Regions from separate parts of the Halobacillus sp. ABA4_118 genome, predicted to be linked through region 3. Evidence: riboswitches for the same ligand, from Rfam matches in the RefSeq annotation. Region 3 holds a riboswitch; each other region holds the start of a gene.

Region 1 (5,734 bases), 1.7 Mb from region 3:
ACTTTGAACGCAAAAGCTAAGAAAAAAGGAGCCATCACTATGCACACCATGTGGAAAGGAACCATCAGTTTCGGTCTGGTCAACATTCCTGTGAAACTGCATGCTGCTACAGAAAATAAGGATATTAAGCTGAGGCAGCTGCACGAAGAGTGTCATTCGCCGGTGGAATATGAAAAGCGCTGTCCTGTCTGTGACAGAGAAATCGAAAGTGAAGAAATCGTTAAGGCCTACGAGTATGCGAAAAATAAGTTTGTTGTCCTGGACAACGAGGATTTAGAGCAGCTGAAAAAGGAACAAGACGATAAAGCGGTGGAAATCCTCGATTTTGTAAAACTGGAGGAGATCGATCCGATATACTTTGAACGGAGCTATTTCATCTCTCCAAACGAAGGCGGGGCCAAGGCCTACAGCCTTCTGCGTCAGGCACTCGGGGATACCGGTAAAATCGGGATTGCCAAAATCATCATCCGCTCGAAGGAGCAGCTGGCTGTTTTAAGGGTGTATGAGAACACCTTAGTCATGGAGACCATCCACTATCCTGATGAAGTGCGGAGTGTCCAGGATGTCCCGAATGTCCCTGAAGAATCTGATTTAAGTAAAAAAGAACTGAGTACCGCTGTTACATTGATCGACCAGCTGACCACCGAATTTGATGCTGGGAAATATAAAGATGACTACCGGACAGCGTTGATGGAACTGATTGAAGCGAAGAAAAATAATGAAGAAATTACAACAGCGAAGGATAAACCGGCTCCGGATAACGTTACAAGTCTGATGGACGCCTTGGAAAAATCCCTTGAAAAGACAAAAGGACCCACGAAAAAGCGCAAGACCAAAGCAGCACGAACGAAAACAACGACGTCCGGAAAGAAGAAATCATCCTGAATACATCAAGCCCTCCCCGTCATGGGAGGGCTTTTTTTAGAGGGTTTTACAAAGATTCCCCTTTCTGCCCCTTTTCCGACTATCAATCCATCCCCTATAATAAGTAATAATCAGAATTTTTTATCTATTTCAGGGGGGATTCTTTGGAACAGCTGTTGTTGAGAGATGTGTGGAAAGCGAGGAAACGTATCGGGAGCATCGTGAAACCGACGCCGCTTGTGTATTCGGAGTATTTCTCCGACCGCTCAGGGCAGCCGGTTTACTTGAAAATGGAACAATCCCATCCTACAGGATCTTTTAAAATAAGGGGGGCGGCAAACAAGCTGCTATCTTTAACAGAAGATGAAAAAAAGCGTGGTGTGACAACATTTTCTACAGGAAATCATGGAATCGCCACCGCCTACGCAGCACGGCAGATGGGTATTCCTTGTACGGTTTGCCTATCCCGTCGTGTTCCAGAAGCGAAGCTTAGACGTCTGAAGCGTCTGGGGGCGGATATCGAACGGACGGGGGTCAGTCAGGATGAAGCTGCTGTTCGCTGCAGGGAGCTGGCATCTAAGTGTGGAATGACGATCGTCCAGCCCTTTGATGACCCCGAGGTGATTGCTGGACAGGGAACCATCGGTCTTGAATTGATGGAACAGCTTCCTGAACTGAAAGAAGTGGTGATCCCGCTGTCCGGAGGCGGCCTTTTATCCGGGATCGGATTCGTTTTGAAGAAGATGGATCCTGCTGTTTCAGTCACCGGGGTGACGATGGAACGAAGTGCCGTCATGCAGGCCAGTCTGAAAAAAGGGGCGGTCGTTAGGCTGGAAGAAGAGGATACCCTGGCCGATAGTCTGCTGGGTGGCATTGGTGAGGATAACCGTTATACATTTTCTATGACCCGGTCGTTGATGGATAAAGGTGTGCTTTTACAGGAAGACCGTATTAAAGAAGGATTATACAGTCTCCTTGATCATCATAAAATTATCGTAGAGGGTGCAGCCGCTGTTGGAGCCGGCTATCTCCTTGATCAGCCGATTTTGGAAGGGCCTGTGGTCTTGATCATTACGGGAAACAATGTAGATACAGATACGGTTCGAACGTGGATGGACAACTGAAAAAGGGGGAGTGGGGATGGGTGTACCTGTGGAAGAGGTATTGAAGCTGCCGATGTTAGAGAAAGCGAACGTGCAGACGCCTGTTTATGAGCGTGATGTGGAGTGGATCTCTGTCATAGAGACGCCTGTCGAAAATTTTGTGAGAAACAATGAATTTGTTCTCAGCACGGGAGTGGGATGCGGGGAGGATATCCCGGCCCTGGAGGCCTACGTGAAGGATGTCATCCGGTCAGATGCTTCCATTCTGGCTTTTGCCACCGGCCGTCATTTGTTTAAAATCCCTGATCGTATCATTGCTCTAGCTGAACAACATGAGCTCGTGCTTGTGGAAATCCCCTGGGAAGTACGGTTTGCGGATATTCTTCAAGGCGTGCTGCAGTTAATCAATGATGAGAAACAGAAGATTCACAGGCATGTCGAAGGGATCCGTCAGGAATTGATCAATTGCGTGCTGAATGGGAAGGGACTTCAGGAAATCACGACCATCCTCTATCAATACACAGGGCTGCCCAATGCCATCAGTGACCATTTGAAGCACATCCGGGCCAATCAGCATTTTGATTCTTCCCTGATTGAAGCGTTGAACGGGCGTAAAGAAGCGGTTGTTTCTTTAATTGAGCATCCTTTCCGTGTGGAGCACCCGCTTACACATTTTATAGAAGCTTATCAAATCGGTGAAGAATGCTGTTATCAGCTTACGATTCTATCCAACTATAAGAAACAGGGATATTTGTTGTTTCAGCCGGAAAAGGACCAAGAGGTAACAACAGAGATGATGACGATTCTTGAGCACACGCTGACCGCCTGTGCCCTTTATTTCGTGAAGGAAAATGCCATCGAAATGACAGAAATCCGTCTCAAGGATAACTTTCTTTTGGAACTGGCGAAGCAGGAGCAGCGCATGGACAAGCAGCTGTTGTCGAAAGCCAGGCTTCTCGGCTATGATCTTGAGAAACCTTACGTCTGCTTTGTCGGAGAGGTTCTGTTCCATCGGCCGGCAAGCCGTTCAGTAGGAAACGATGGACAGCTTCCCTCTTCTTCTTCTCTACAGAGCCGCAACTATTACATCCAGAAGGAGGCCGCTTATGCCGGGCACATGGTGGGACGGCAGGTGATGACGACCTTTGATGAAGAGAGAGTCATCATCTTTCTGGAGGCGGATAAAGCAGGCAGTGAGGAAGCAGCGAATCAATTTCTGGACCTTGTCGAAAGGCGTTTGTTCGAACTGCTGGCTGGTGTCACGATCCAATGGGGGATTTCGTGTCATAAAGAAGGGTATCAAGTCTTCCATCACAGCTATGAGGAAGCGCGGACAGCCCTGCAGATGGGAGAGCAGCAGAACGAGGCCGGGGGCCGGACATTCTTTAAGGAGACAAGGATGAACAGGCTTTTGATGGCCTTATCCCATAAAAAAGAAATCGAGGATATTGTTCAGGATACTCTCCAGCCCCTGATTGATTATGATCAGAAAAGGCAGGCGGAGCTTCTTCATACATTTATGGTTTATAACAAGTACAACAGCAATGTCAGCCAGACATCGAGGGCACTGAATCTGCACCGGCAGTCCCTTCTGCACCGGCTGAGGAATATTGAACAGCTGACGGGGTTGTCCTTGTTGAACGCGGATGATTTATTTTTACTGGAGCTGAGTGTGCGGCTGTGGCTCCTGAAAAAAGTAGAGAAGCCCGGGCCGCAGTGAACGGAAGTCTTTTTGCCTGGCTGCATGAGGCAGGAGATGATGACAGATTCAACCAGTTTTGTTATGATGGATGCAAGTGAATAGATTTCAAAACTACTAGGGGAGCCTGAAGAGGCTGAGAGGAAAGCATGGACGCTTTCTGACTCTTACGTACCTGATCTGGTTAATACCAGCGGAGGGAAGTAGTCACATGATCGTCATTGATCGACTTCTTCTATCAAAACCAGGTCCCCGGTGGACCTGGTTTTTTATTTTATTCCCAGGAAGGAGCTGACTGATGAATAAAACCAGAATTCTTACATTCATGGCCGTCCTTGTGGCCGTAGGTACACTAGGCTCGCAGTTTTTATGGTTTCCCGCTGGAGCAGCCAAAGCCTACCCTGTCCAGCACGCCGTCAATGTCATGGCAGCCGTAATGCTCGGTCCGATTCCAGCGGTGGCGGTCGCTTTTGTCATCGGCCTGCTGCGTTTTCTGCTGGGACTCGGGACGATTCTGGCTTTTCCCGGAGGTATGTTCGGGGCGTTTTTTGCCGGTGTATTTTATAAGGTTTATGCACGGAAACTTTCTGCAGCAGCAGGAGAAGTGCTGGGCACAGGTGTGATTGGTGCTCTGGCCGCCGTTCCCTTCGCCAGCTGGTTCATGGGAAGCTCAGCAGCGGTCTTTGCGTTTCTTCCGTCGTTTCTAGTGAGTAGTCTGTCAGGAGCGGTCATTGCTGTGTTCCTTTTATCAAGAGTGAAGGTGGAAAGCCCGCTCCCGCAGTCCTGATGAAATCCAATTGAAAAGAATGATTGATAGGAAAGGAAGTGGTTCAATGAAACCCGCATGTGTATTAACAATTGCCGGTACGGATCCAAGTGGAGGAGCCGGCATCCAGGCCGATTTGAAAACATTCCAGGAATTGAAAAGCTATGGTATGAGTGTGGTGACTTCGGTTGTCGCCCAAAATACGACAGGAGTCAAAGATGTGCATCATCTCCCTGACTCCTTCATCCGTGAGCAGCTGTTTGCGGTAAGTGATGATATGCCGGTGCACGCTGTGAAGACAGGGATGATTGCCAATAAGGAAATGATGCAGGTCATTAAAGACTGGATGCAGACCATCGATGCTCCGTATATTATGGACCCTGTCATGATTGCTCAAAGTGGAGATCCGCTTGTAGAGCAGGAAGAACAGATCTATTTAAAAAGGCATCTTGTACCAGAATCGACGCTTGTCACCCCCAATATTCCGGAAACAGAAACCCTTCTCAATCGAAGGATCCATCATGAAGAGGATATGAAGGAAGCAGCTGTGGAAATTGTAGAACAGCTGGGAGCCGGTGCTGCGCTTGTAAAAGGCGGCCATTTAAAAGGGAAAGCGGTCGACTTTCTATATGACGGATATGAGCTGCACACCTTCGAAGAAGAACGGATTGATTCAGTGAATACCCATGGCACAGGCTGCACGTACTCGGCTGCTATAGCCGCTTATATGAGCCAGGGATATCCGCTCGCGCAGGCGGTAGAAAAGGGCAAGCATTTTGTGACAGAGGCTATTCGCCATTCTTTCGATCTTGGTAAAGGGGACGGTCCGACCAATCATTTCGCTGTACGCAGGGAGGTTTTTCATCCATGACACAAACATTGATCCAGAAGCTGCGGAGTGAACGCCCTTTGATCCATAACATTACCAATGCAGTCGTCATGAATTATACAGCCAACGGCCTGCTTGCTCTCGGCGCTTCGCCGATTATGTCGAATGCCGTTCAGGAAGCCGGGGATGTCGCTCGTTTGGCAGACGGCCTTCTGTTGAATATCGGCACATTGAACGAGCAGCAGGTGGAAGCGATGCTGGAGGCGGGAAAAGCGGCGAATGAAGCCGGCGTCCCTGTCGTTCTGGATCCTGTAGGAGTCGCTGCCACCTCCTACAGGGAAGAGGCCTGTAGGAAAATATTGTCGACGGTTCATGTCGATGTGATCAAAGGCAATGCGGGAGAACTGGCTTTCCTTGCTGGAGAGAAAGTCGAAACAAAAGGGGTGGACTCTGGAGAAGCCTCCAATACCGAT
Region 2 (5,734 bases), 2.3 Mb from region 3:
TTCCGGAAGTCCGTCAGCCAGCTCGTTGATTAATTTTTTCAGTGTGGAAGCAAGCTCAGAAAATTCTTCGGACGCATACATCTCAATCCAATCGCCGTAAAACTCGTGCTTTTCTCCTTGATTTTGTTCGGCAAGGTGAAGGCCGATCACGTTGTAGCTCCATGTGCAGGCCAGCACACAGGCCGCCACCTCAGCCTCTGATCCTTGATTTGCCTTGTTCAGCATATAGCTCGTATAGGCGAGGAGGGTGGCAGAAGGTTTCGTCTCCTCCAGCTCCTCCCGGCTGATGCCGATCCGTTCCGCATAGTTCCGGTGCAGTTCCATTTCCTCACTTAAAGTGGAATGAAGCAGTTCAGAGAACATCGTCATCGTATCCAGGCTTTTCGCCTTAACGGAACCAAGAGCAAACACGCGGCAGTAATCAATCAAGTACAAATAATCCTGGCGCATGAAAAATTGGAATTTCTCAAGCTCGAGCGTGCCGTCCCCAATCCCTTTGACGAATGGATGATCGAGGTAGGCCTCCCAAATCGGACGGGCACTTTCGTATAAACGGTCTGTAAACATTACGCTTCCTCCTTGTCATCTGCTTGTTGAAACCAATCGTATAAAAAAGCCATCATTGTTTTCGTATAATCCAACAGCTGTCCCCGGTCCAGCGACTCATTCACCGCATGCGCCTGATCCAGCGTGCCGGGACCGTAGAGAATGGTCGGGATCCCTGCTTCTGAGAGCCACCCTCCATCCGTCACAGTCGGAGACATGGACATTTCCGCCGGCGTATTGTGGATGATTTTATGGGCTTGTTGAAGCTGCTGTACCCCTGGATGGGCAGGATCGACAGAAAAGGCGGGGAAGATTTCTCCGCGCTCCTCGATCATGGACGTTCCTCCCCATTTGAATTGAGGGGCATGGTTTTTCAGCCATGGATCGGCCTGGGCGGCAGCACGGACATGTGCTTCAATTTCTTCGATCACATCTTCATAATGCTCTTCTGGATAATAGTGCACGGTAATCCATAAAGCACAGCGGTCGGCGATAAAAGCGGCATGCCTTCCACCTTCAATGACAGCCGGATTGATTGTCGTCGATCCAGGTGGAAAGCCTGGACTCGATTTCGTCACCGCCCAGTGCTGCTCCAATTCCTGCAGCGACTGGATGATTTTCATCATTTTTTCAATCGCCCCCGCTCCGTATCTTCCTCCACCGGCGTGAATGATCGAACGGCGTTCCGCATCGTGGAAGGTTTCCGGGCTTTCAACCATTATCCATCCGGTAATAACGCCCCCCTGCCCTTGAATGGCGCAGTTACTTGTATCGGATACGATGGCTAAATCGGCATAATACCCTCTTTCTCCACAGGATTTTGTTCCTGCTTCTCCGACCTCTTCACCGACGACGGACTGCACATGAAGATCGCCGGTCGGCTCGATTCCCGCTTCATGGAGCAGTTTGAGTGCAAACAGAACAGCCGCCATTCCACCTTTCATATCCGCCGTGCCGCGACCGTACAAGCGGTCGTCCTTCGAGGTCAGTGTAAAAGGATCATGCTCCCACGATTCCCCTTCATCCAGCGCAGCCACATCAATATGACCGTTTAAGATGAGACTTCTGCTGTGTTCCCGGTCGGTTCCTTTTTTCGTTCCGACGACAATCGGATCGCCGGGGTACAGTTCCCACGTGTCTATTTCAAAATCCATCCGGCTTAAATACTCTTCTATGTACTGTTGTGCTTCCGCCGCATTTCGGGCTGGAGGGCTTAACGTCGGAAAGGCGACCAAGTCCCCTAGAAGCTGGTGCATTTGCTCTTCCTTTTCCTCCACTCTCTGCAGCAAATCCTCTAACTGAATCATCGTACTCTCTCCTTCCATATAAAAAGCCCGCCCTTCGAGAGAAGGAGCGGGCTTGATCATCATGTAAGAAAAGATCAATCATCGACCGCTTCACTTCCCTCCGCTGGTATGAGCCAGATCAGGTTGTAAGGGTCAAAGCTTCTGCTTTTCTCAGCCCCGTCATCAGGGCTCCCCTAGTGAAACATGCTATAAAACTGTTATTTTCATTACAACACAGGGGGCCGGAAAGGACAAGTCCCGTTTAAACGCGAATTGTAGATGGAGGACGTATAAAACAGGAGGCCATGGATGGACATCAAAAACGATGATTTAACAAGCGATGAAGTACAAGCATTCATAAAGGAACACCTTTTCAATATGACCCTGCACTCCCCGCCCGAAAGCATCCACGCATTGGATATAGAAAAATTAAAGCAGCCCGGCGTGACCTTTTGGACATCCTGGGAAAAGGGAGAGCTGGTGGGAATGGGAGCGTTGAAAGAACTCCATCCGGCGCACGGAGAGATCAAGTCGATGAGAACGGCCTCTTCCCATTTAAGACGAGGCGTCGCCCACAGATTGCTCCAACACATCATAAATGAATCCAGCGCCCGAGGGTATACACAGCTCTTTTTAGAAACCGGGTCTCAAGAGGCGTTCCATCCGGCTGTCCAGCTGTATAAGAACTTTGGGTTTGTTTTCTGTGGTCCTTTCGCCGGCTACAAGGAAGACCCGAACAGCTTATTTATGACCCTGAAACTAACGGATACTGTAATACATAACCGTGATCACCGTAACGGATAAGAGGACAGCCGCTGTCAGACTCTTCTTTAGGAAAGCAGCAGGGATTTTTTTAACGAGCGTGTAGGTGATTGGAAAAATGAAGCTGATCGGTATGAGATACAAGCTTAAGAACATCGTAAAGACAGCCAATAACACAGCTAGAAATGGTCCAATTAAAAGGTACAGGCCCCACTCAATAAAAAAGCGTCCCAACGACAGCTGCCTGCTTAATCGATCGGCTATGAAAGACAGGGGGAGGGCAAACACAGCATGCCCCAAATAGATGTTGACTAAATTAAAATATAAGTTTCCGACCAGATTGCTGTAATCCGATGTGAGATAAATGGATACTAATAAAGCTGTTACAAAACTGCTGAATAAAGCAGCAAGAATTTTCCGCATCGTACAGGCTCACTTTCATGTTATTTTATTTATGTAGGTAAAAGAAGCGCAGGTTCCGGTTATGGGTGGGTCTGTTCTGTTCCCGCAGGCTTCAACTTCCTCAAGACCTCACCACATGACCAGGTTGCAGTATAGGCATTGGCGACGCCTATGGATCAGGGTAAGGCGAATGAGAGGAGGAGAGTCCTTTTTCTATAGGGATAGAGAAAATTATCCACCCAGAGATATGGTCTCAAAGGCGGCTTCTTTTCCGTTTTCATAAATCCTCAGGATCTCATAACTTTGATAACCGTCGACTCTGTAGAAGCGTTCGGATTTAACCGAACCACCAGCGCCGGCCTCTGTCTTGTATAACAGGTTCAGCGTATCTTTTTCTGACCGGACCTCGAAGTGTATAATATTCCGCCCCTTCGCCTTGTTTTGTTCCGTTCAAATAGATATACACCGTATTCTGATCTCCGTCTTGGAACATATGATTTCCATGTCTATTTTTTACCGTTTGAAAATAGGACAACGCGTCCCCTGGAAGATCCTTTTTCCCAATTTCAGAGAAGGACCATTCCCTTTCACTTTGACACGCTGTCAGGAATAAAACAGATAAAAGCACCAATAAGATTCCCTTCAAAAGCAAGCCTCCTTTTACACTTTCTCTGCTATTCTAGCATTCCTGGATGGCCCTTGAAAAATCCATTTCACATGGAAGGAAAGCGTTGATCAAATGGATCAGCTTATATAACATAGTTGACTTATCGGAATTATTGTATTTTAATAGCACTAATAGATTTTTATCGAACGACCAGTGAATGAAGATGGAGGGAAACATGATGAAGGAAGCCTATCCGGTTATTGATGGTGCGGAATCGTTGTTTTTTGAAGGAAATGATACAGGGGTACTGCTCTGTCATGGCTTTTTAGGAACGCCCCAGAGTCTGAGAGAGGTGGCAGAAGGGCTGGCGGATCAAGGTTATACCGTATCGGTGCCACGACTTCCAGGTCACGGAACGCACTATAAAGATCTGGCTTCCTGCTCGTTCTCCGATTGGTATATGGAAATCGAAGCCGCTTATCTGCAGTTGTACTCCCGGTGCAGGGAAGTGTTCGTCATCGGACAGTCGATGGGAGGCACGCTGACCCTGGACCTCGCTGCTCAATATCCCGGCATTTCCGGCATAGCGTTAATCAACCCAGCTATGTATATCCCGGCGTTCTCCCATCTGGAACAAGCGTCCGAGCCCTTTTATATAGAGGAAGGAAAGCCTGACATCAAAGACCCCGGTGCGGTGGAGATCACCTATACCCAGACACCGTTGACCGCTTACCAGGAACTGTTGAAGTATATGAAGGTCGTCAGAAGAAAATTATCCGGCATTCGATGTCCACTCACCTGTTTGGTGTCCAGCGTTGACAACGTCGTTCCACCGGAGAATACCGATTACATCCTTAGAAAAGTCTCTTCCCACAATGTATCGAAATACGTCTTGGAGAATTCCTACCACGTCGCCTCGATGGACTACGATAAGGATCAAATCATCGAAGCGCTGCTTTCCTATCTGGAGACGCGCTCCTCCATCAATCATCGAAAAAAGGTCAGCCCGTAAATGGCTGGCCTTTTCTTATTTACTCCAGAGTGTTTTCAATATCGTACTCCTCCATTTTTTCCTGCATCCAAAGGTCGTACTCTTCACTGACTTTGGATTGGTATAACGTCTCACCAATTTCCTCTTCGACTTCATCATAAACTGCATCCTGCGCTTCGGTATGGTCGGTCACTTCAATGATGTGATAGCCGTACTCCGTCTCAACGATATCACTGATGTCCCCAACTTCCATGGAAAAAGCGGCCTCCTCAAAGGCTTCGACCATTTCACCTTCACTGAACGCCCCTAGATCGCCTCCGGAGGCCACTGTCGTATCATCGATGGAATATTCGGCCACCAGATCCTCAAACGCCTCGCCCTCGTCCAGTTTTGATAATACTTCCTCCGCTTCTTCCTCGGTCTCAGTCAGGATGTGTCTAGCACTTACCTGCTCAGGTTGATTGTAGCTTTCCTTGTTCTCTTCAAAATACGTTTCCTTCTCTTCATCAGTGATGGAAATTCTCTCAGCAAGCAGCAGATCAACAGCTAAGTAATCTTCAATATCCTTCTCTACGTCCGCAATCGTCATCCCGCTTGCTTCAAGAGTGGACTGGAAGGCTTCCTCACCACCGTACTGATCATAGTACATAGCCAGTTCTTCCTCCACAGCTTCCTGGCTCACCGTAATGTCATTGTCTTCTGTTTCCAGTTCAACGATTTTGTTGGTAATCAGCGTATCCAGCGTTTCCTGACCGTACTGTTCCACCAGCGTATCGTACAGCTCCTCCTTTTCAATTACTTCTCCGTTCACGGAAGCTACACTTTCCTTCGGATCCATACTCAGGCTCAAAATAATCAGGAGGACAGCGGAAACCGCCACCACTCCTCCCAGCAGCATTTTTTTATTCATCTTTTCAAAACTCCTATTCTACTCATTGATTTGTTCCGTAAGGGTCACATTCACCGTCTGCGAAGTTCCATTTCGGTAAAATTCCACGACGACGGTGTCGCCTGCGTTTGTTTCTGTATATAAATATTTTCTCAGGTCCGTGCTGTCTGAGACTGCCACTCCATCGATAGAAGTCATCACATCGTCAACCTGCAGGCCTGCTTTAGCAGCGGCTGATGTTTCATCGACAG
Region 3 (5,734 bases):
AAAGATCTTCGATGACGCTTTGGATAGCCGCTTTTTTCCGCTGGATCAGCCGCCAGTTGATGGTGATGGATTCCTCCTGTCTGCTTCCAAGACGGGTAAGGTCATCCTCGACTTCGACCGTATGCGTGCTCAGTGCCTTGAATTTTTCAGCGGCTTTATCCTTGAGCCAGGCGGTCATGTGCTCATTCAATTGAGCAGTCTGCTCATCTTTGGAAGCGGGGGAGGTGCAGAATTTAAACTTTCCCTGCTGGAATGAAAGGGTCGTCTTTTCTGAGTCTGTCTGCTCAAATAACAGCTTATAGGAGCGGCCGAGATAGGTGATTTTCTGTCCTTCTTCCAATGAGAAAGGTCCAAGGTAGAGGTCTTCGTGCGTTTTCTGCCAATGATTGATGATCCAGTCGGCTTTCTTTTCTACAAACGCATGGACTTTCTCATCCGATTTCTCCTCAGGCGCCGTCACCTGGACCCCGTTCAGATCATCCAGGTAAATTTTCGTGAACTGCAGCTGCGGCTGTTTATGGACGGTATATTGGATCGTTGTCTGATTATGCTGTAGGAGCGGCATATCAAGACCTCCTTTACATGTCGGTGATGTTGTAAAAAAACAGTGCCCCTGAATAGAGGAGCACTGCTTGGAGATTACAGGGTGATTTTCGCTTCCCGCTTCTGAAAATCGACGTCCTGGTAATACGAGTTCTTCACAAGAACGTTTGGACCGAGGCATTCCACCGCCGGGCAGTGACAGTTGAGGCTTTTCGCCGTGTCGGTCTGCATCCACTGTTGGTATGCGTCTTCCAGGGAAGTGTCCTGAATGTTGCCAAGACCAGGCTCGTCCCCGAAGTCGGTGACGATAATGTCGCCGCTGAATATGTTGACATTCAAGCGGGAGCGCCCATCCGGGTCGTTCCTTACCGTCACATTTTTCGCGCTGTACAGGCGCTTCAGCATGTCCAGATCCTCATCATTGGTGCTGCATGGATAATAAGGCAGGGTGCCGAACAGCATCCACGTATCTTCATCGCGGTGATCAAGCAGACGGTTGATTCCTGTACGCATATCCTCAAGGCTCAGCGTTTCAAGAGCACTGGCGAAGTCCACCGGGTACATCGGATGGATTTCATGCCTTGCACACTTCATTTCCTTCACATGATCGTGGATCGCTTCCAGGTAAGGGAAGGTGCGTCGGTTCAGCATCGTTTCCGCGGATACCATCACGCCTTCATCCGCGAGACGCTGGGAGTTCTCCACCATCCGGTCGAAGAATTTCTTCCGGTTTTCCTCGGAAGGCTTGCGCTCCATGCGGGCGAATCCGGTGTGGATGAATTCTTCAAGCGTTCCCCAGTTATGCGAAATATGTAAAACATCAAGATAGGGGATGATCGGGATATAGCGCTCATAAGGAAGCGTCAAGTTGGAATTGATCTGTGTGCGTACGCCGCGTTCATGAGCGTATTTCAACAGGGGCAGCACATAGTTTTCGACGGATTTTTTCGACATCATCGGCTCCCCGCCGGTAATGCTCAAAGTCCTCAGATGAGGAATCTCGTCCAGTCGCTTCCGGATCAAATCCATCGGCAGCGCTTCGGGGTCCCTCTGCTGCAGGGTATATCCGACCGCACAGTGCTCGCAGCGCATATTGCACAGCGTCGTCGTCGTAAATTCAATATTGGATAACGTCATATGCCCGTGTTCCTTCACGTCCATGTAGGCTTCCCACGGGTCAAACTCAGGTGTAAGCTTCTGAAGCTTCATGTTGGTACTCATAAAATATGAAACTTCCTTTCTATTTAATTGATTCGGTCTTAACCTTTCCTATTCTAACATTATTCAAGCTCGAACTATACCATTCCTTCTTGACGAACGTGAAAAAGAAGCAGGAAACGCCTGCATATCGAAAAAGGAGTTTCCCCGTGTGACAACGAAAGGAAAAGGGTAGACGAATAGATAAAGGAGGACACCATCGATGCAGCCAACCGTTATGATTACCGGATCCTCCAGCGGATTCGGACAGCAGACCGCTGTGAAATGTGCAGAGAAAGGCTTCCGTGTCATTGCAACAATGCGGAATATGGAAAAAGCGTCGGTTTTCCAAAACGCAGACCTGACGGAAGACGTGAAGCAGAAGATTGAAGTGTGGCAGCTGGATGTCACGGATGATACCTCGATTGAACGTTTTAAGGAAAAAGCAGAACAACTGGAGCGGGTGGATGTGCTCGTGAACAACGCGGGCTATGCGGTAGGAGGGTTCCTGGAACAGGTCCCACTTGAGGAATACCGCCGGCAGTTCGATACGAACGTCTTTGGTGTTATAGCCGTCACGAAGGCTGTTCTGCCCGTCATGAGGCGCCAAGGGTCCGGAAAAATACTAAATGTCAGCAGTGTCAGTGGATTGATCGGTTTTCCGGGGCTATCGGCGTATGTATCGTCCAAGCATGCGCTGGAAGGACTTTCTGAAAGCCTGCGCTTTGAACTGCAGCCATTCGGCATTGATGTCGCGTTGATTGAACCAGGCTCTTTTCAGACGAATATCTGGTCGTCCGGTATGAAGCTTCCAGAGGAAGTACACAATCCTTCGTCGCCTTATGCTTCCTACATAAAAGGACTGTGGAGCGCTTTGAACGAAGAGTCACGGGCCCAGCCGGCTTCCGTCGCCGACCTCATGACAGGACTGATCCAAAAAGACAAGCTGAAAAAACTGCGTTATCCAGTCGGAGCGGGCGTCCGGACCAACGTGCTTTTGAAAAGGCTTCTTCCATGGGCATGGCTCGAAAAGGCGGTATTGAAACGGATATTAGGTTCCACCAAAACAAAAGGAGGAAAACCAGATGGCCGAGTACAGCATTCTTGATGGGGCAGAGGAAATCAAATACGAGGGCAATGAGGTGGGGATACTCGTCTCCCACGGGTTCACAGGGACGACCCAGAGCATGCGTCCGCTCGCAGAAGCATACGCACGCGAAGGCTATACCGTTTACTGTCCACGGTTGAAAGGACACGGCACAGCACCGGAGGATATGGAGACGACGTCCTATAAGGACTGGATCGAATCAGTGGAGAGCGCCTATCAATGGCTGAATGAACGGTGCAGTTCTATATTCGTCGTCGGTTTATCCATGGGAGGAACGCTTGCCCTTTATATGGCCGGTGAGCATAAGGACATCCAGGGGGTTATTCCGATCAATGCAGCAATCGACATCCCGGTGATGGAGGAGAGTGCGGCGACAGACGAACGTTTTCTTGATGCCATCGGCTCCGATATTAAAGACCCCGGCCAGGATGAACTGGCCTACGACAAAACACCGGTCAAATCCATTACCGAAATCACGGTCTTAATGGATCAGGTGAAAAAGCGGCTTGATACGATTCACTGCCCGATTCTGGTTTTCGTCTCGGATGAGGATCACGTCGTGCCGCCCAATAATTCAGAAGTGATCTTTGATTCGGTCTTTTCGGAGCACAAGGAGCTTGTCCATTTGGAAAACAGCTACCATGTCGCAACACTGGATCATGACCAGGATTTGATTGTTGAGCGCAGTCTGGAATTCTTCCAGATGTATACGAATACAAAATAGACTCCATTGCCCGGGAAATAAGTTTTGTCATCGGAGAGAAGTTTGATATAATAGAAGCATAGCAAGAAGAGTAATCGGTACAAAGCCTACAAGGGGAGCCTAGCGGCTGAGAGTGAACCTCGTTCAGACCCTTCGAACCTGTCAGTTAGTACTGGCGCAGGGATGGCGGCTTTTTTGATGGTGCAATGCATTCGGGATCCCTCCATCAGGAAGCGTCCCTGTCTGCATTGCTTTTTTTGTGTCTTTTTTTAAAGGAGGAATGCTGGAATGAGAAACCGCAGAGTCCTATTTTTAGTAGAAATTGCGATCTTTTCCGCATTAGCACTACTACTGGATATCCTTCCGTTTTTATCATTTAAATTATGGGCCCAGGGCGGTTCCGTTTCGTTTGCAATGGTGCCGGTCTTCATTATGGCCTTCCGCTGGGGCGTGAAGGGAGGCGCGGCGACTGGACTGCTGCTCGGCATCTATCAGATTTTGACCGGTGCCTATATCATCACCCCTTTGCAGACGCTGTTGGACTACATTGTGGCGTTTGCGGTGATCGGTGCGGCAGGAATCGTGGCCAAACCGCTTTGGAATGCGATCCGCTCCAAGGAAACGAAAGCTCTCGTCGGGTGGATCATCGCGGGGTGCTTTATCGGCAGTGTACTCCGCTTCTTCGGTCACTTCGCAGCAGGGATCATCTTTTACGGTGAGTTTGCGCCGGAAGGACAGCCGGTCTGGCTGTACTCCCTCGTTTATAATGGCGGATACATGCTGCCTGCGTTTATCTTAAGCGCCATCGTAATCAGCCTTTTGTTCATACAGCGTCCAAAGCTTGTGCTTCATTAAATGAGGAAAGTCTTCTGCCCCTGCGGTAGAAGGCTTTTTTTTCCATGTTTGAAACACCCCCGGGTAGTGAAAAGACAGGCAGAGACCAGGGGGGATAAGAATGAAAAAAATAAAGGGGTTATTAAAGAAGAAATGGGTCTGGCTGCTGCTTTTGATCGTGCTGATCCTTTCGGTCATGATTGCCTATCATACCTCATGGAAAGCGCTCCCGGAAGGCGTTTCCTACGAGGGCGGTGTCCATCAGATGGAGGATATCGAGTTTTTCCGTGACCTCTCCTATGAGAATCAAGAGGGGGATACGGTTCATGATCTTCAGGTTTTTGAGGAGATGTATGCCACTATAGGGGAAGCGGATGATTTTATTGTCGCTGATATGTTTCTTTTCAACGGCTACACGAACGGGAAAAATGAATTTCCCGAAATCAGCAGTCGTCTCGTGGACGCTGTATTAGAAAGAAAAGAAGAAGTGCCTGAGCTTGAAGTCGTGTTTATTACCGACCAAATCAATACCATTTACGGCTCCTATGAATCGGAAACAATCCGCCGCCTGGAAGATGGCGGGGTGAACGTCGTCTTAACCAATCTGGACAAACTGAGAGATTCCAATCCGTTATACTCGAGTGCGTGGCGTCTGATGTTTTCCTGGATGGGTAACGGAGGAGAAGGGTGGATCGGCAATCCGATTGCCAAGGAGGCCCCTGACGTGACGCTTCGATCCTACATGAAGCTGTTGAATATTAAGGCGAACCACCGGAAGCTGCTTGTGACTGAGGATTCAGCCGTTGTATCCACGGCTAACCCTCATGATGCCAGTGGGTACCATGAGAACGTCGCTTTCAAAATGGACGGTCCGATTATAGAGGATATTTTGGAAGCAGAAGAAGCGGTGGCCCGCTATTCCGGCGGGGAATTCATCGACTACAGCAGCTATGAATGGGAAGAGCAGGAAGGACCGCTTCAGACACAGTTCGTGACCGAAGGAAAGATCTATGACGCCGTGCTGGAAGAGCTGGAGGACGCTGGTAAAGGGGATGACGTATGGATCGGGATGTATTATTTAGCGGATAAAAAGGTGACCGCCCGGATCGATGAAGCGGCCAACCGCGGGGCTGAAGTACGCATCATTATGGATCCCAATAAAACCGCGTTCGGCCATGAGAAGCCGGGGCTCCCCAATTTGCCGGTGGCTGCCGAGCTGAAGAACCTCGGAAATGAGAACATCAAGCTGCGCTGGTATGACACGAACGTCGAGCAGTATCATACGAAAATGCTGTATATAGATGGGCCGGATGATGACGCCATCGTCGCCGGTTCCGCCAACTATACGA
Region 4 (5,734 bases), 740 kb from region 3:
TAATTATGTACCATGGGTGGTTGGATTGTCCATTGCTATCAATCTAATTGTCGTGGCCTTGTTGTTCCTCCCGGAGATTGGAAGCGAGACCAGCTTTGACATTACACTGCTCCCATTACTTAATGCCGTATTCAATTCCTTCACATTCGTGTTTCTGCTGGCGGCTTTATTCATGATTATCCGAAAGAATATTACGTGGCATAAACGATTCATTTTTGCTGCCTTTACAACAACAGCCTTGTTTTTAGTTTCATATCTCACGTACCATTCCATGTCTGAATCAACGTCCTTCGGCGGCGAGGGTCTGGTGGCAGGTATTTATTACTTTATTCTGATCACCCACATTGTGCTGGCCGCACTTATTGTACCCCTTGCCCTGTTAACACTGTTCAGAGGTCTGGCAATGAAAGTGGATAAACATAGGAAAATCGCCCGCTGGACGATGCCGATCTGGCTTTATGTCAGTTTGACAGGCGTCGTTGTCTATTTAATGATTTCTCCTTATTACTAAAACGAGTCACGTGTCTTTGGATACGTGGCTTTTTTCTTTTTTATATTACAAAAACAATAAGTAAACGGGAAAAGTTGGCTATTTCCCGAGATATTTGTTATTGTAGAATAACAGCCGGTAGGGATTGAATCCGGTTAAGTCTATGAAAATATAATGAGCACATGTCCAACCAGCTTACGGCCATAAGGAGACTAACTAATGGACATTCTTAACTTTATCAAGGAAGAAGGATTTACGTCTGCAAGATTCCAATCGTTCGCAGGGAAAGATACGCTCATTCAATTGAACCGGATTACGGATATGAAGGAACTATTCGGCCTGCTTGATATGAACCCGACAACTGTGCGGTACTATCCTTATGAAAAACTTCCTTATCTGGACTGCTCTCAGAATGAAGACAACTTAAAACTAAGATTATTTAAGCCATAAAAATAACCGGGATACATAACACATGTATCCCGGTTTTCTTTATTCCTGTATATTCAGGGAAAAAGATAATTCACGAAAAGTGGTCAGGTTTAAACGAGGGGTGTCTCCTTCAGGTCATCCACTGAGCAGACGCTTGTAAAACACTGTTTGATTCAGCCATCAATAACATCGACACCAATACTCCCGATCACATGGACGTTCCCCTCATGGACAAGGATGACCACAAAACCAGCACTTGCTGCTCAGTAAAGCAAACAGGATTCCAATAACCTCTCTTTTTCCAACATCTACGTCCGACAGAGGCGCTACAGCCTCTCTTCCGCTTTACCATTGCCCTTGAAAAGCATGGATAATTTTCCAACGCTGAACCGCCGTAATTCCTTTCCACTGTTGTTCAGCTGCAGCAAAAGCTTTTGTTCCGTCTCCCCAGTCCCAGCTGATATCCCAGATGCCTTCTTCCTTCAGCGTTTTCAAATAATAACGGATGTTTTCCAAAACTAAAGGTTTGTATTTAGCATACAACGGATGCTGTGGGGACGATATTATGTCAGTCGGAAGCGCACCGTACCCACTTCCCCATTCCGAAGGATCCTGACTGAAACAGTTCTCGCCTAACGTAAGAAGGTGGGACTGCACCTGATCAAGCCCGTAAGGCATTTGATTATGGACGAGTCCTTTATGCTTGTCCAGGGAGATTAGTAGATTTTGAAAACACTGCCATTCGTGGAAATCCATCTCACTGACACTCATCAAATGTTCAACAGCTTTAACAGCACCAGCCACACCCGTTTCCCAGGCTTCCGTATCCCGTTGGGAGCAGTCGATGAGAAAACCGGCCAATTCCGCCGCCGGGTTAAACATCCAGTTGGACTGCACCCCTTCCCTCCACGACCACCAGGGCGCATGAGGAAAATGGTTGACTTCAGGAATAACCGAAGGCCACATCCCTGATTGACGATCGTATGAGCGAAGGAGGTAGGAAACCATCTGTTGAAGCAGCGGCTCTTTGGAAGATACATTCAATTCAGCAAGCACTTGGGAAGCTGCCCATGTGGCCATTGGAGACGAAGCTGGAAGTTGAAAATCCGGCTCAATTCCGTGACCAAAACCTCCATCTTCATTTTGGAACGCACTCAAGTATACGAGGACTTTTTCTTTAGGACCTCTTTCAAAAAGTGCTTCCCATCTGGCTGCTTCCAATGGACGTGCATACCGCTTCATCCACTTGCTTGTGCGATTCATGTGAGTGTTCATATCTGTCTTCCCCTTCCCATTGATGGTATCCCTTGTCTTCTGATTGTCCGACTCTTTTATTCCACTCAAGATATGACAGATTCTATTATCTTCAGCGTATCATGATTGGAAGATTTTGAAAATGAACTCTATCATTCGTATTCATAAAAAGGAGAATAAACATTTACAAATATTCCAACATCCGCTACGATAGAGGCAATACAAAAAACTGTATACATATGAGGCACTAGGGGAGCTGCTGCGAGCGGCTGAGAGGATGATCCGACCCTTGGCACCCGAACTAGATAATACTAGCGTGGGGAAGTGCAGCCGTTCTATCAATCAGGCCTTTACAGGTTTTATTCATCGATCAACGGACTGCATTCCCATGGGATGCAGTTTTTTTGTGTTTGGCTCTGTTATTGCTTGGTGTTGTTATTTAACATGTGAGCTCCTATCACCCCTTTCTGTCATGGGATTTGTAGGAGGCGGCCTTGGGAATGACTCCCTTTCCACGGAGTACCGTGAGCCTCCTCAAACTTCGTTCCCCGCGGAAAGCGGAGGGTTTTCCCTGCCATCCCATGCTCTGAGTAAACAACGGGCCTGATCCCTAATTCCAGACGGAGACGATTTAGTACTCGTTTGAAATAACAACAACAGACTTTAACAGAGCTTTGTGTTTAAAAAAAGGAGGAATGATGGATGAATCAAGTTTGTGGTACATCGAAAATTGCTGGATGTTCGTTTTCCATACATCCGATGAGTGATGAGTTTGCGGGTATAATTCTGGAAAGCTTAAAGGAAGTGGATACATCTAAAGTATGGCTCGATACCGATGATGTCTCGACGACGGTACGGGGGCGGATGGAACATATTTTTGATGTGACAAAGGCTATCCTTCTTCATGTATCCAAAGAAGGTGTTCATGCGGCTTTTCATGCGACTTATTCAATCGGGTGCCCGGGAGACTCGGCTGGAGACACGTATATGGCTGAATCCCTGCAACGGAGGAATGAAGACACTTCCCGCTCGATTACCCAGCCATTAGCAGCTAAGTTTTCGCTCTATCCAATGGGAGGGGACAGTTATATGGATACAATATACAAGCAGATTGAAGCGATGAAATCGAAGGGCATCCAAGTGACGCCCGCCCACTATTCTACAAGACTTGACGGAGATACCCATACGGTTTTCAAAGGGTTGGAAAACGTTTTCCGGGAGACAGAAGCTTCAGGGTCGTCTCACACCGTCATGACTGTATCGGTGTCGGTCAACAGCCCTTCCTCCAGGGGGAGCATCTTATGAAAAACTGGAAACTCAAAGAAATCGTTGTTCTATCTGTCTTGTCCGTCGTTTTCGCTGTCGTCTATCTCGCTTTCCTGCCTGTTGGAAAACTTCTCTCAGGTCTCTTTGGTCCAATCGGATATGATTTTATCTTTGGTATCTGGTTCATCGTATCCATCATTGCCGCCTATATTTTACGCCGCCCGGGCGCAGCTTTTCTCTCTGAAACCATCGCAGCGACAATTGAAGTTCTGCTCGGGAATGCTTCCGGTCCCCTATTGATTCTAACGGGAATGATTCAGGGACTCGGAGCGGAAAGTGCGTTTGCTCTGACGCGTTACCGGTCTTATCATCTTTCTGTACTCATGCTCGCCGGCGTGATGGCTGCCGTTTTCAGTTTCGCATGGGGGTATTTCCAATCTGGATACGCTGCGTTAAGTGGTGGATACGTCGCTGCCATGCTGATTGTCCGTATGGTCAGCGGCGCTGTGATTTCCGGAGTATTGGGTAAAGCCGTAGCTGACGGACTTGCCCGTACCGGCGTCCTTTCCAGTTTTGCTCTCGGGCGGGAATTAAGAAAGAAGAAGGCTTCCTGATGAAGACGGCTGTACAATTGGAAAACCTGACGCTTACGTATGAAGAAAATGAAAAAACCGTATTGACGGATATCACCCTCTCCATCGAAAACGAACAGGACACCCTCATCCTTGGCCCGAGCGGTTCAGGAAAAAGCTCGCTTGTCCAATGTATAAACGGGCTTTACCCGGAGGATTTGGATGGCGAGATGAATGGGCGTGCTGCCATTTACGGACGTTCAACAAGCGACTTCAAACCGGGAGAGCTGGCTAAAACTGTTGGAAGTGTTTTTCAAGACCCCGAAACTCAATTTTGTATGCTGACCGTCGAGGATGAAATCGCCTTTGGTTTAGAAAACCTTCATGTACCTGCTGAGGAGATGGAACACAAAATAGATGATGTCCTTGCACAGGTGAATCTACTGGATAAAAAAACATCGTTCATCCATCACTTGTCCGGCGGACAGAAGCAGAAACTGGCCCTTGCCTGTGTGCTGGTGATGGAGCCGGACATCCTTCTCCTGGATGAACCGACAGCTAATCTGGATCCGCAGTCTGCTCGTGATTTCATTACTATTCTGACTTCCATAAAAAAAACTAGAAGTCTCACCTTGATTGTGATCGAACACAGATTGGAAGGATGGCTGGAACTTCTCAAGCATGTCATTGTACTCCACTCCGATGGCGGGATTCTTACACAGGGGCCGTTAAAAGAAGTCATCAATAACCATGGCCGCGCCATCCACAATCAGGGGATCCGGCTTCCCTATGCTGTGCAGTACAGCATAGACGAAGACTGCCCTCCTCCCTATCCATTTACCCTGGAGGAGTTATCGCAGCGGAACATTGAAGTTCCATCAAATGTTCGTGACCCGAACAGACGTGGAAAGGCGCTCTTGGAATTATCCGATGTCCAGTGGAAACATATTTTAAAGGATCTCACTCTCTCCCTTTATGAAGGAGAATGGATTGCTGTGGTAGGGGCGAATGGAAGTGGCAAATCCAGTCTTTCCAAAATAATGGCCGGCATCACAAAGGCGGACAGAGGCACAGTGACTTGGAAAGGGACATCCATGAAAAAATGGAGAGCGGACAACTTACGGACACAGGTGGGGTACGTTTTTCAAAATCCGGAACACCAATTTGTAACCGATGAAGTGTTCGAGGAGATTGCTTTCAGTTTAAGGCAGCGGGGAACACCCGAATTGGAAATACGCCGGCAGGTTGAACATCTGCTCTCCCTGTGCCGATTGAATGGATTAGACAGGCATCATCCTTATCAGTTAAGTCAGGGGCAGAAACGCCGTTTAAGCGTGGCCACGATGATCGTGGAAAATCAATCGCTTCTTTTGCTGGATGAACCGACTTTCGGTCAGGATGCGGTCTCGACCCAACAACTGATGGCTCTGCTTGAGCAGCGCTTTCAACAAGGGACCACCTTATTGATGATCACACATGATATGGAGCTTGTTCACCAATATGCGACAAGGGTGATTGTGATGGAACAAGGAAGGATCGCTTACGATGGTCTCCCAGAACATCTTTGGAACGATAACCGACTTCCGGGTTGGCCTGTTGAACCTCCCCTTCCTGTTCAACTGAATCGATTATTAATAGAAAGGAGCCGCTTTCATGTCCCTTCATACTCTTAATCCTGCCATGAAAGCCTGCACGATAATCGGACTCGTCTTTGTACTCGCCT

The links. Region 3 has a riboswitch for thiamine pyrophosphate ahead of thiT (energy-coupled thiamine transporter ThiT). Riboswitches for the same ligand answer to the same signal wherever they lie in the genome.
Region 1: it holds a riboswitch for thiamine pyrophosphate, as region 3 does, so the genes downstream of both, thiW (energy coupling factor transporter S component ThiW) here and thiT (energy-coupled thiamine transporter ThiT) in region 3, are expected to answer to the same signal.
Region 2: it holds a riboswitch for thiamine pyrophosphate, as region 3 does, so the genes downstream of both, ACXAGL_RS03020 (acetylornithine deacetylase) here and thiT (energy-coupled thiamine transporter ThiT) in region 3, are expected to answer to the same signal.
Region 4: it holds a riboswitch for thiamine pyrophosphate, as region 3 does, so the genes downstream of both, ACXAGL_RS18785 (YkoF family thiamine/hydroxymethylpyrimidine-binding protein) here and thiT (energy-coupled thiamine transporter ThiT) in region 3, are expected to answer to the same signal.

The regions. Positions count from the first base shown of each region.
Region 1 covers NZ_JBSWWS010000001.1:1,218,901-1,224,634, reverse strand. Annotated here, with positions in the region: gene ku (non-homologous end joining protein Ku) at 40-885, shown strand; gene ACXAGL_RS06000 (pyridoxal-phosphate dependent enzyme) at 1,029-1,988, shown strand; gene ACXAGL_RS05995 (PucR family transcriptional regulator) at 2,005-3,687, shown strand; TPP riboswitch at 3,776-3,885, shown strand; gene thiW (energy coupling factor transporter S component ThiW) at 3,965-4,453, shown strand; gene thiD (bifunctional hydroxymethylpyrimidine kinase/phosphomethylpyrimidine kinase) at 4,500-5,303, shown strand; gene thiM (hydroxyethylthiazole kinase) at 5,300-5,734, shown strand, end outside.
Region 2 covers NZ_JBSWWS010000001.1:574,707-580,440, forward strand. Annotated here, with positions in the region: gene tenA (thiaminase II) at 1-567, opposite strand, end outside; gene ACXAGL_RS03020 (acetylornithine deacetylase) at 567-1,853, opposite strand; TPP riboswitch at 1,932-2,038, opposite strand; gene ACXAGL_RS03025 (GNAT family N-acetyltransferase) at 2,142-2,636, shown strand; gene ACXAGL_RS03030 (hypothetical protein) at 2,592-3,017, opposite strand; gene ACXAGL_RS03035 (hypothetical protein) at 3,334-3,642, opposite strand; gene ACXAGL_RS03040 (alpha/beta hydrolase) at 3,842-4,615, shown strand; gene ACXAGL_RS03045 (peptidylprolyl isomerase) at 4,635-5,504, opposite strand; gene ACXAGL_RS03050 (S1C family serine protease) at 5,523-5,734, opposite strand, start outside.
Region 3 covers NZ_JBSWWS010000001.1:2,919,215-2,924,948, forward strand. Annotated here, with positions in the region: gene ACXAGL_RS14760 (YgjP-like metallopeptidase domain-containing protein) at 1-565, opposite strand, end outside; gene yfkAB (radical SAM/CxCxxxxC motif protein YfkAB) at 640-1,764, opposite strand; gene ACXAGL_RS14770 (SDR family oxidoreductase) at 1,964-2,848, shown strand; gene ACXAGL_RS14775 (alpha/beta hydrolase) at 2,826-3,572, shown strand; TPP riboswitch at 3,654-3,752, shown strand; gene thiT (energy-coupled thiamine transporter ThiT) at 3,840-4,406, shown strand; gene ACXAGL_RS14785 (phospholipase D family protein) at 4,507-5,734, shown strand, end outside.
Region 4 covers NZ_JBSWWS010000001.1:3,657,519-3,663,252, forward strand. Annotated here, with positions in the region: gene ACXAGL_RS18770 (DUF420 domain-containing protein) at 1-511, shown strand, start outside; gene ACXAGL_RS18775 (hypothetical protein) at 710-940, shown strand; gene ACXAGL_RS18780 (hypothetical protein) at 1,265-2,194, opposite strand; TPP riboswitch at 2,413-2,513, shown strand; gene ACXAGL_RS18785 (YkoF family thiamine/hydroxymethylpyrimidine-binding protein) at 2,876-3,478, shown strand; gene ACXAGL_RS18790 (ECF transporter S component) at 3,475-4,053, shown strand; gene ACXAGL_RS18795 (ABC transporter ATP-binding protein) at 4,053-5,684, shown strand; gene ACXAGL_RS18800 (energy-coupling factor transporter transmembrane component T family protein) at 5,665-5,734, shown strand, end outside.